DNA from 4 places in the Brevibacillus sp. NRS-1366 genome. Region 3 is predicted to be linked to each of the others. Evidence: riboswitches for the same ligand, from Rfam matches in the RefSeq annotation. Region 3 holds a riboswitch; each other region holds the start of a gene.
What was found. A riboswitch is a leader RNA that binds a small molecule or an ion and turns the genes downstream of it on or off. The one in region 3 is predicted to bind cyclic di-GMP.

Region 1: it holds a riboswitch for cyclic di-GMP, as region 3 does, so the genes downstream of both, ACIFQN_RS16815 (hypothetical protein) here and ACIFQN_RS03270 (GTP cyclohydrolase II) in region 3, are expected to answer to the same signal.
Region 2: it holds a riboswitch for cyclic di-GMP, as region 3 does, so the genes downstream of both, ACIFQN_RS07610 (methyl-accepting chemotaxis protein) here and ACIFQN_RS03270 (GTP cyclohydrolase II) in region 3, are expected to answer to the same signal.
Region 4: it holds a riboswitch for cyclic di-GMP, as region 3 does, so the genes downstream of both, ggt (gamma-glutamyltransferase) here and ACIFQN_RS03270 (GTP cyclohydrolase II) in region 3, are expected to answer to the same signal.

The regions. Positions count from the first base shown of each region.
Region 1 covers NZ_JBITPN010000022.1:42,907-45,108, forward strand. The annotation lists gene cyoE (heme o synthase) at 1-771, shown strand, start outside; cyclic di-GMP riboswitch class I at 849-933, shown strand; gene ACIFQN_RS16815 (hypothetical protein) at 1,077-1,388, shown strand; gene ACIFQN_RS16820 (hypothetical protein) at 1,459-2,172, shown strand.
Region 2 covers NZ_JBITPN010000013.1:128,363-130,564, forward strand. The annotation lists gene ACIFQN_RS07600 (NAD(P)H-dependent oxidoreductase) at 3-590, shown strand; gene ACIFQN_RS07605 (gamma-glutamyl-gamma-aminobutyrate hydrolase family protein) at 660-863, shown strand; cyclic di-GMP riboswitch class I at 1,143-1,234, shown strand; gene ACIFQN_RS07610 (methyl-accepting chemotaxis protein) at 1,359-2,202, shown strand, end outside.
Region 3 covers NZ_JBITPN010000005.1:40,844-43,045, forward strand. The annotation lists gene ACIFQN_RS03265 (hypothetical protein) at 1-265, opposite strand, end outside; cyclic di-GMP riboswitch class I at 675-768, shown strand; gene ACIFQN_RS03270 (GTP cyclohydrolase II) at 899-1,648, shown strand; gene ribD (bifunctional diaminohydroxyphosphoribosylaminopyrimidine deaminase/5-amino-6-(5-phosphoribosylamino)uracil reductase RibD) at 1,648-2,202, shown strand, end outside.
Region 4 covers NZ_JBITPN010000011.1:55,597-57,798, forward strand. The annotation lists gene ACIFQN_RS05840 (SET domain-containing protein) at 1-52, opposite strand, end outside; gene ACIFQN_RS05845 (hypothetical protein) at 130-429, shown strand; cyclic di-GMP riboswitch class I at 609-697, shown strand; gene ggt (gamma-glutamyltransferase) at 883-2,202, shown strand, end outside.

The DNA.
Region 1 (2,202 bases), on a different contig from region 3:
AGATTGACGTCTGGCGATTTAACATTGATATTCATTTTGTTTGGAACAACATTAGTAGTTGCGGCTGCTTCGATGTTAAATAACTTCTTGGATCGTGTACGAGATTTAAAAATGGAACGGACTCGTGTTCGCCCGTTACCGAGCGGGCGGTTGAAACCTCGGAATGTATTGATAGTTGGGATTATAGCAGGGTTCGCTGGACTGGCTACTTTGTATATTTTCGTTAATCCATTAAGCGCAGCCTTGGGCTTCATTGGACTTTTTGTTTACGTAGTGATCTATACGGCTTGGCTTAAACCGACATCAACCTGGAGTACTTCAATTGGAGGTATTTCCGGATCTATGCCGCCAATGATCGGCTACTGCGGTTTTTCAAATAAGCTGGAACTCGGCGCTTGGCTTTTATTCTTGTTTCTTTTTTTATGGCAACCACCGCACTTTTGGGCACTCGGGATTTTAAAAAAAGAAGAATACCGAGCGGCAGGGTATCCACTACTTCCCGTTATAAAAGGTGTATATCGTACAAAGCTACAGATGCTACCGTATGTTGTGAGCTTATTTTTCGTTAATTATTTGTTATTTGCTTATAATTACGTTGGCGTAGGATATTTGATCGTTTCTGGTGCACTGTTATTAAGTTGGTTGATCTCATGCCTTCATGGGTTGTTTGCCAAAAATGAATCGAGATGGGCTTCAAACAACTTTCGACTTTCTCTTTATTTCCTGACGTTTTCTTTATTGATGATGATGATTGAGATTGCTCTATTTTAGTCAACTGATTGGCATAGGTGCAGCTTACGGCACATTTAAAATGTAAGTGAACTTGCTCTCTATGTTACATCTGCCTTGAAGGATAATGGCAAACCAGATCGAAAGACGGGACGCAAAGCCACTGGTCTTCTTCCTTAGTGCAATGACCGCCGGGTTTCCCCTCTAATCTCAATATTGAAAAATGTGGAGGAATTGAGCGATGGCAATGAGAAAGCAAAATCAATCCCAAGAGCCTCAAGTGAGTGTTGATGTAAAAAAGGTTCTAACTAAATGGGCTATTTAGGTATTGGAGGCTACCCCTGATTTTGATATTGAGGAGGGAGCTAGATTCATTACTGAAGATCACCCTGTATTATCAGCAGCTGGCTGGAGTTGAGATCGTATCTGAAGAGGACATGAACTCTATCAAAAAGCGCTGGTACGAGGAATTTGGTTGGGTAGAAAATGAAGACGATCTTCGTCCAGAACTACTTGATTACGTTGGGGCACTCGTCTTGGATGAACACTACAACGTAAATTGGAAGGAATCCAGCATTCCGAATATGGTTCTAAGTTGGAAAGAAGATGGTCTAGAGGAAACCGAACAAGCAAGAGATATACAACCCCGATCCGAGTAAACCCTTGAGTCCAGTTTATTACGTAACCGTAGATCAAGGGTGCTCTGAAAAAGAACTATACCGGGATATCATGGCTATCCATCAAAAGACGCGAAAAATCATACCTTTCTATTGGACAACCATCGGATTAAATGAGCAAGACAAAGTTACCTTCTGGAATCAGCTCACGTTTATTGTATGTAAGCCTGGCATTTACACTTACCATGACGCGGTATCTTATGTGGAGAATTATCTTGGACAACGAGAAATTCCGGTAAGAGATGAAAGGCCGAGTCAGCAGTTAATTGATAATCTCTATCTTTCCATGACTCCTTCCAGAGCAAGAGCATCTTTGCTTACAAACCCCATACCCCTATCCAATTTATTAAAACAGATTCAGAATCATACAGGCATTGATGAGAAACTATTATGGCTGGCAAGTACCGTTGTCATGAGTAGAGGTTCTGCGGTTTTTGGGCGTACTAGGCTGTCAGAAGCGATCCAGGCATGTTTGGAATATCCGGATACCTGGTTAACGATCTTTCTTGATATGTTTGAAGATAAGAGCGGGGCAGAAGTACGGGACTACCTTATACAAAAAGGGTACCATCCTTCTATCGTACCAGGAGTAATGAAAACGCATGCTGGTGTTACTGATTGGGAATTACTGTGGGGATATAAGCTAGCTAGACATGGTGAGCGAGAGACGATTTTAACTCTTATGCTATTACCTCACCTTCATAATCGTTTACCCATGTTTGTGAGAGAAAAGCTTCAGAAGAATTTAAAGAGGAATGAGGTGTAATAGCCATGGGTAATAAAAAATGGGTTTTTA
Region 2 (2,202 bases), on a different contig from region 3:
CTATGAAGCTGCTGGTAATTTACACCCATCCCAACCACAATAGCTTGAGCTATTCGTTTTTGGAAAAGGTTCTCAAAGGTAGTCATGAGAATCCCGCTATCAAGGAGATTCAGGTCTTGGACTTGTATGAGGAAGGATTTGATCCACTGCTGGTTTTTAATAAAGAAAAACGAAGAAGAGATATGCACCGCGATCCCAAGCTTGAAAAGTATCGAAATCAAATCATGTGGGCGGATAAGATTGTTTTGGTTTACCCGATTTGGTGGGGAAGACCTCCTGCCATGCTCATGGGTTACATTGACCAAATGTTTGCTTCCAATTTTGCCTACAGGGATACAGGAGGTTTGCTGCCAGAGGGACTTTTAAAAGGAAAATCGGTCGTATGTATTTCCGTCATGAAGGGACCTACGCATTATCCTTTGTTTTTCCTGAATAACGCTCATAAAATGCTCATGAAAAGAGCTGTTTTTCAATATGTAGGAATGAAAAAAGTGAAGTTTTTCGAGTTCGGAAATATGGAGAATCCGAATGGAAAGCAAGTGAAAAGATTAGAGCAAATCTATCGTTATTTTAAAAATATAGTCAGTTAAAAAAGAAGGGAGGAAGAGGATTTTTCCATATGATAGTATAATCGAGAGGTAGACTGCTTCTGGGACGGTTTGGAAGTAGCTGCGATCGCAGAGGACGGCATTATCGAAGCGATCGTGCATACGAAATACCCGTTTTTAGTCGCTGTCCAGTGGCATCCGGAAATGATGTTTCAGAGTGATCAGGAGCAATTGAAGCTGTTTCAACTGTTCGTCGATTTTATCAAAAAGAAACAAGCGGAAGTGCAGCAAATGTGCACGCAAGCAAATAACTGAAAGAGAGAACGCGGGAATATGCACTGTACCCCGCGGTTTTTTGTTTACGAATCATCATAAATTTACATTTATTGTAAAATTAATCCAACTTGCCTTTGATATGTAATAATAGACAAATGTTGACTTTTCATGTCTATCCTACTACAATCATGGTGGTTGTTGGCGAAATATGTCGATGCTCCTATTCTCTCTCATTCAATTACTAGGGCTCCTTGCTTATTTGTAGTACCTATCATTTGAAAAATGGGTTCGACTCATTAATTTCATACATAAACCTTCCATTCGAAAGGGCAAATCCATTGAAAAGTGGAGACGCAAAGCTATAGGGGCTAAGATGTACGAAGGAGACATGATGTCAGCCAGTTACCGACGACAGATGTGAGCTTTTTGATCTGTTTCAGAACTCCTTTTATTGGAAAGGGGTTTTTTTGTTGTGTACTTCCAAGAAGCGCTTACATATTAGATTGGACAAACAAATGAATAGGGGTGTTCATCGTGAATTTGACTATTGGAAAGAAGTTGATAGGGGCTTTTTTAGTCGTCGCGCTTCTTTTGGTGATTACAAGTGGTATTTCATCGTATTACCTTCAAAAAATTGATGTAGGATATACAGATTTGATTGAAAGACGAGCAGTGATCTTGTCAAATGTTCAAAAAATACAAGCGGAGGCTGCGAAAGAAAATAGTAGGTTACGTGGATATTTGCTGACAGGAGACCAAAAGTTTTTAGACGACTTACAAACTTCTTACGATATGGTAACGCGTCTGATTAGTGAGACCGTTTCGTTATCTCAAATTGAAGAGTTGCAAACAGGGTTACAGGAACTACAAGTGATGAACCAAGAGTACAAACAAAAATTTGATCCATTACTTACGATGGTAAAGAACAATGAACCGGATGACAAGATAATGGATTATTATAAGCGTGAAGTCTTGGACTTTGGAAGAAAGCTTGACCCACAAGCAGAGAAGCTGGCTGCATTTCAACTGCAATCCATGGAAGAAGGGAATATAAGAAATACAGAGATTGTTAATACTGCGATTACGAACGTCGCCGTGCTTAGCATTGCTGCCTTTATTTTAGCGATAGTGATTGGCTACGTTAGTTCGCGAATGATGTCCAAGCCTATCGTCGCTATGGCCAGGATTGCAGAGCAAATCGCATCCGGTGATTTAACAGCAGAGCAGCTTCGCGTAAAAAATAAAGATGAAATCGGGAGTCTTGCGGTATCATTCAATCAAATGACGGACAATCTTCGTGAGTTGGTACGGCAAATTAATATCAGTTCAGAACACGTGGCGATGTCCTCCGAAGAGCTAACGGCCAGCGCGGGACAAT
Region 3 (2,202 bases):
CATATTTCTTTGTTAGAATGAGACCGCTCAGCGTATTTCTAATCGTTTCTACATCATCTTGATTACACAAAGATAAACCAGTGGATGATATTTCAATATGCTTACCGTAATGCTTTGTTAACCAGGTCAATAATAAGTTTTTCTCTTCGTCATTTAACATAGTAAACTCGGATACGATTATTTCAATGGATTCTCTCACAATACCTTCTCCTTTAAAAATATCATTCTCCATAGATTTACGTAAAGTTGATTGATACGGTTGCATAATACTGCCCTTTAGTTTAACAAAGGCTGCCGAATTATCACCGGCAGCCCATTTTTGTGTTTGTTCAGCTCTCGATACCCGATAGTTTAATGAGTATTAGTTATATCGCATCCATATTTCATATTTTCGATTTCTCGACAAATAATTTGTTGAAATTGTAGCAGCTCTCAAAAGCTAAAAAATCTCGAGAAAAGCCACTTTTAAGACGTTCAGTATATCTCCAATCGAGCGAAGCCATACATTCCAAAAGTTCTACATACTATATTTTGGTTGCAATTCACGAAATTGTATTTTATATTCATTTTAGTAATCATCTTGATACAAAAGCTATTCTTTCGATTGTTTCTGATTTGTTGTTGCTTTCCCACATTCGACAATGATCGCGGGATTAATTTTATGCAATGACATCGTACGATAATGGCAAACCCACTGAAAAGTGGCGACGCAAAGCTACAGGGGCTAAGGTGGATCGCGCGCATCCGCTATGCCAGCCAGTTACCGAATACGACGGAAGCCTCCGTCTATTCAGACCGGGGCTTTTTGTGTTTTTTAAAATGCGTTTTTTTACCTAATTTCAAGTAGGGAAACAAACCATCGATCGATAAAAATCTTAACAAACAAGGAGTTGTATTAATGAATACGGACCAGGTCAGTAAATTGCTAGCCAATAAATTTACCATTCTTAAACAGTCGGAATGTCCCAACATCGGTCTTGTTGGTCCCGTTCGGCTCCCTGTGCAATTGGAGGATAATGAAGCCGTATTTAAATGGTACACTTGGTTAAATACAGGCAATTCATTTATGGATAAGAATGATGTTCTTGAATCATTATCTCAGGCAGATCTCGCTTCCTATCAACAGTCTTCCGTGCTAGTATATGGTGATTTTGCCAATGAGGAGCATACCTTGATACGGATGCACAGCATTTGCCATACAGGAGACATTTTTGGAAGTAAAAGATGCGATTGCGGCTACCAACTGCGGCACTCCATGCGCATGATAGTTGAAAACGGTAGCGGAGCTCTCTTTTATTTGGCGAATCACGAGGGTCGTGGAATTGGGCTTTTCTCCAAATCGTTAGCTTATCTTTTGCAAGATGAGGGATGCGATACAGTAGAGGCCAATCTTAGTCTTGGCTTCGCAGATGACCAACGATCCTATGAAGAAGCCATACGTGTACTCCAAAGCTTGCGGCAAAAACCAGTCAGCCTTATTACGAACAATCCTAGAAAGCTACAGTCTTTGCGGGAAAAAGGACTTTTAACCGATCATCATATATCCATTTGGGGAGATGTATCCGAGCATAATAAACGGTATTTGGCAACGAAGATCGAAAAATCGGGTCATATTTACGACTCCTTGTTGGAGGCCGCTAAACTATGATGAAGAGTGTTAATCATATGAAATCAGACCAACATTTTATGAGGCTGGCATTGGACTTGGCAGGTACGGCCAGTGGGAAAACAAACCCGAATCCGGTCGTTGGCGCACTGATAGTCAATGACGGACAAGTAGTCGGTGCAGGTGTTCATAGGAAAGCAGGGGAACCTCATGCAGAGGTGCATGCATTCCAGATGGCTGAAGGATATACCGAAGGCGCAACGCTCTATGTGACACTAGAACCAAGCTCTCATTTCGGGAAAACTTCTCCTTGTATAGAATTAGTCATAAACTCGGGGGTCTCAAGAGTTGTCGTGGCCATGCAGGATCCGAATCCGAAGGTGGCCGGACGAAGCATTCAATTGTTGAGAGAGAATGGAATAGAAGTTGAAGTGGGTGTATTGGAGAAGGAAGCCGAAATACTCAATGAACGATTCGTGCACAATATGTCAAAACGACGGCCGTTTATCATTTCCCAGGTAGCAATGACGCTCGACGGGAAAATTGCCGCGTCAACGGGGCATTCAAAATGGGTTACGTGCGATGAAACACAGCTT
Region 4 (2,202 bases), on a different contig from region 3:
CGTACCCGATCTCGTCGTTGATGTAACGCAATTCTGTATCGGGATGCATCATGGTCGTTGTTTCACTCCTTGGAGCGTCTGCCCTTTTTATTATCATAAGCAGTTCGGCCAAAAGAGGTGTGCGGTTGTATGAGTATACAAGCCGGTAATATTACGGAATGGATTGAAATATTAGATCAAATGTATGAGCACTCTTTCCACAAGGTCGTACCTGGACATGGTCCTGTAGGAGAAAAGAAGGATGTCCTCGCTTTGCGAATGTACCTGAGCGAATTATTGGAACAGGCACAACAGATAAACCTGAAAACAAGCTCGGCTCAGCAAATTACAAACACCCCTGTCCCAGAACCGTATCTGACTTGGAATGTTCCCAGCCTGTATGGACGCAATCTACAGCATTTGCTCCATCAGTCTCCAAGAAAATCATAACCTAGGTAACCATTAACTGATGATTCCAACTTTTCCACATTAAAAAATTTTTTCTTATTTACCCCAAAGGACAAATAGTCTATATTAATTGCTAACAGATCCTTTTAGGAACAATTTCCCACAACGAATGAATCACTCTTTTGGGAATCTTTTGGGAATCTCTTGGTATTCAACCATTGATATCGAATCGGCAAACCCGGGGAAATCCGGCGACGCAAAGCTACAGGGGCTACCCTCGCAACAGCGAACAAGCCTGCCAGCTACCGAAATATTGATGTAGGACAAGATCAATGATCCTATATCATTGATCTTTTTTTGTCCTCCCTCTGTCTAATTTTGTCTAATTTTGTATTATTATTACATTTCTCCTATATGAGGAGGTGAGGCCAGAACGAGCAGAGAGATTATTGGGAATTACCATTCATTTTTATACTACCAAGGAGGTTTCATTGAATGTCATTTTGGAAAAAACTTTCGGCCGTTGCTTTGACTGGTGTCATTGGTCTGTCGACTCTCTCGCCAGTACAAGCAGCGAACCGACCAACTTCCATGTCACCAAACGCAATGGTAACTACACCTCATTATCTTGCTACTGCTGCCGCACTCAAAACGTTGGAAGACGGCGGAAATGCAGTTGATGCAGCCATTACAGCTGCCTCCACATTGGCTGTTGTCTACCCTCATTACACAACTATTGGCGGAGATAACTTCTGGCTCATTTACAATGCGAAAACGAAAGAACTGAAAGCATTGAATGGCAGCGGTCGTGCTGGCGAAAAAGCGACGATCGAATACTACAAGGGCAAGGGCTACGAAAAAATTCCTTCCCGCGGCTACGAATCGGCCAACACAGTGCCTGGGGTTGTTTCCGGTTGGTGGGAAGCCTACAACTACGCACATAAGAACATGGGCGACAGCAAGCTCCAATGGAAAAGATTGCTGGAGCCTGCGATTGGCTACGCAGAGAACGGATATCCTGTTTCTCCAAACCAAGTCTACTGGACCAAGTATGCTACCGATCCAACAGACAATGATCTGAAAAATCTTCAACGCTTTGATGAATACCGCAAAATATTCCTGAAGCCAAACGGCGATTCTTACGAAGCAGGAGAACTCCTCAAACAAAAGGATCTAGCAAATACCTTGCAAATCATCGCTAAAAAAGGTGCTGACGGATTCTATAAAGGCGAAGTCGCCCAGAAGATCGTAGCAGACATGCAAAAAAATGGTGGACTGCTCACTCTGAAAGACTTTGAGAAACACACATCCACATGGGCAGATCCGATTACGGTCGACTACCGTGGGTATAAAGCGTACAACGTACCACCTAATTCCCAAGGTATGGCATCGCTCTCCATTCTTAACGTCTTAAACAATTTTGACCTCAAGAGCATGGGTGAAGGTACACCTGATTATTACCACACAATCGTCGAAGCTACCAAACAAGCTTTTGCTGATCGTGACAAATGGTTGACTGACCCTGCATTTGTGGATATCCCTGTGGATGATTTGTTGTCCAAGCAGCACGGAAAAGATATGGCTGCACGCATTGATATGAAGCAAGCCGCTAAAGCTGTTGAACCGCTCGATCCAAAAGGTGACACCACCTGGTTCGGTGTAGTGGACAAAGATGGCAATGCTGTCTCGATTATTCAGAGCCATTACTTTGACTGGGGTTCCGGTATTGTAGCAAAAGATACGGGCATTCTTCTGCAAAACCGTGGAAGCTACTTCTCTTTGGACCCGAACCACATCAATCATTTGGAGCCTGGC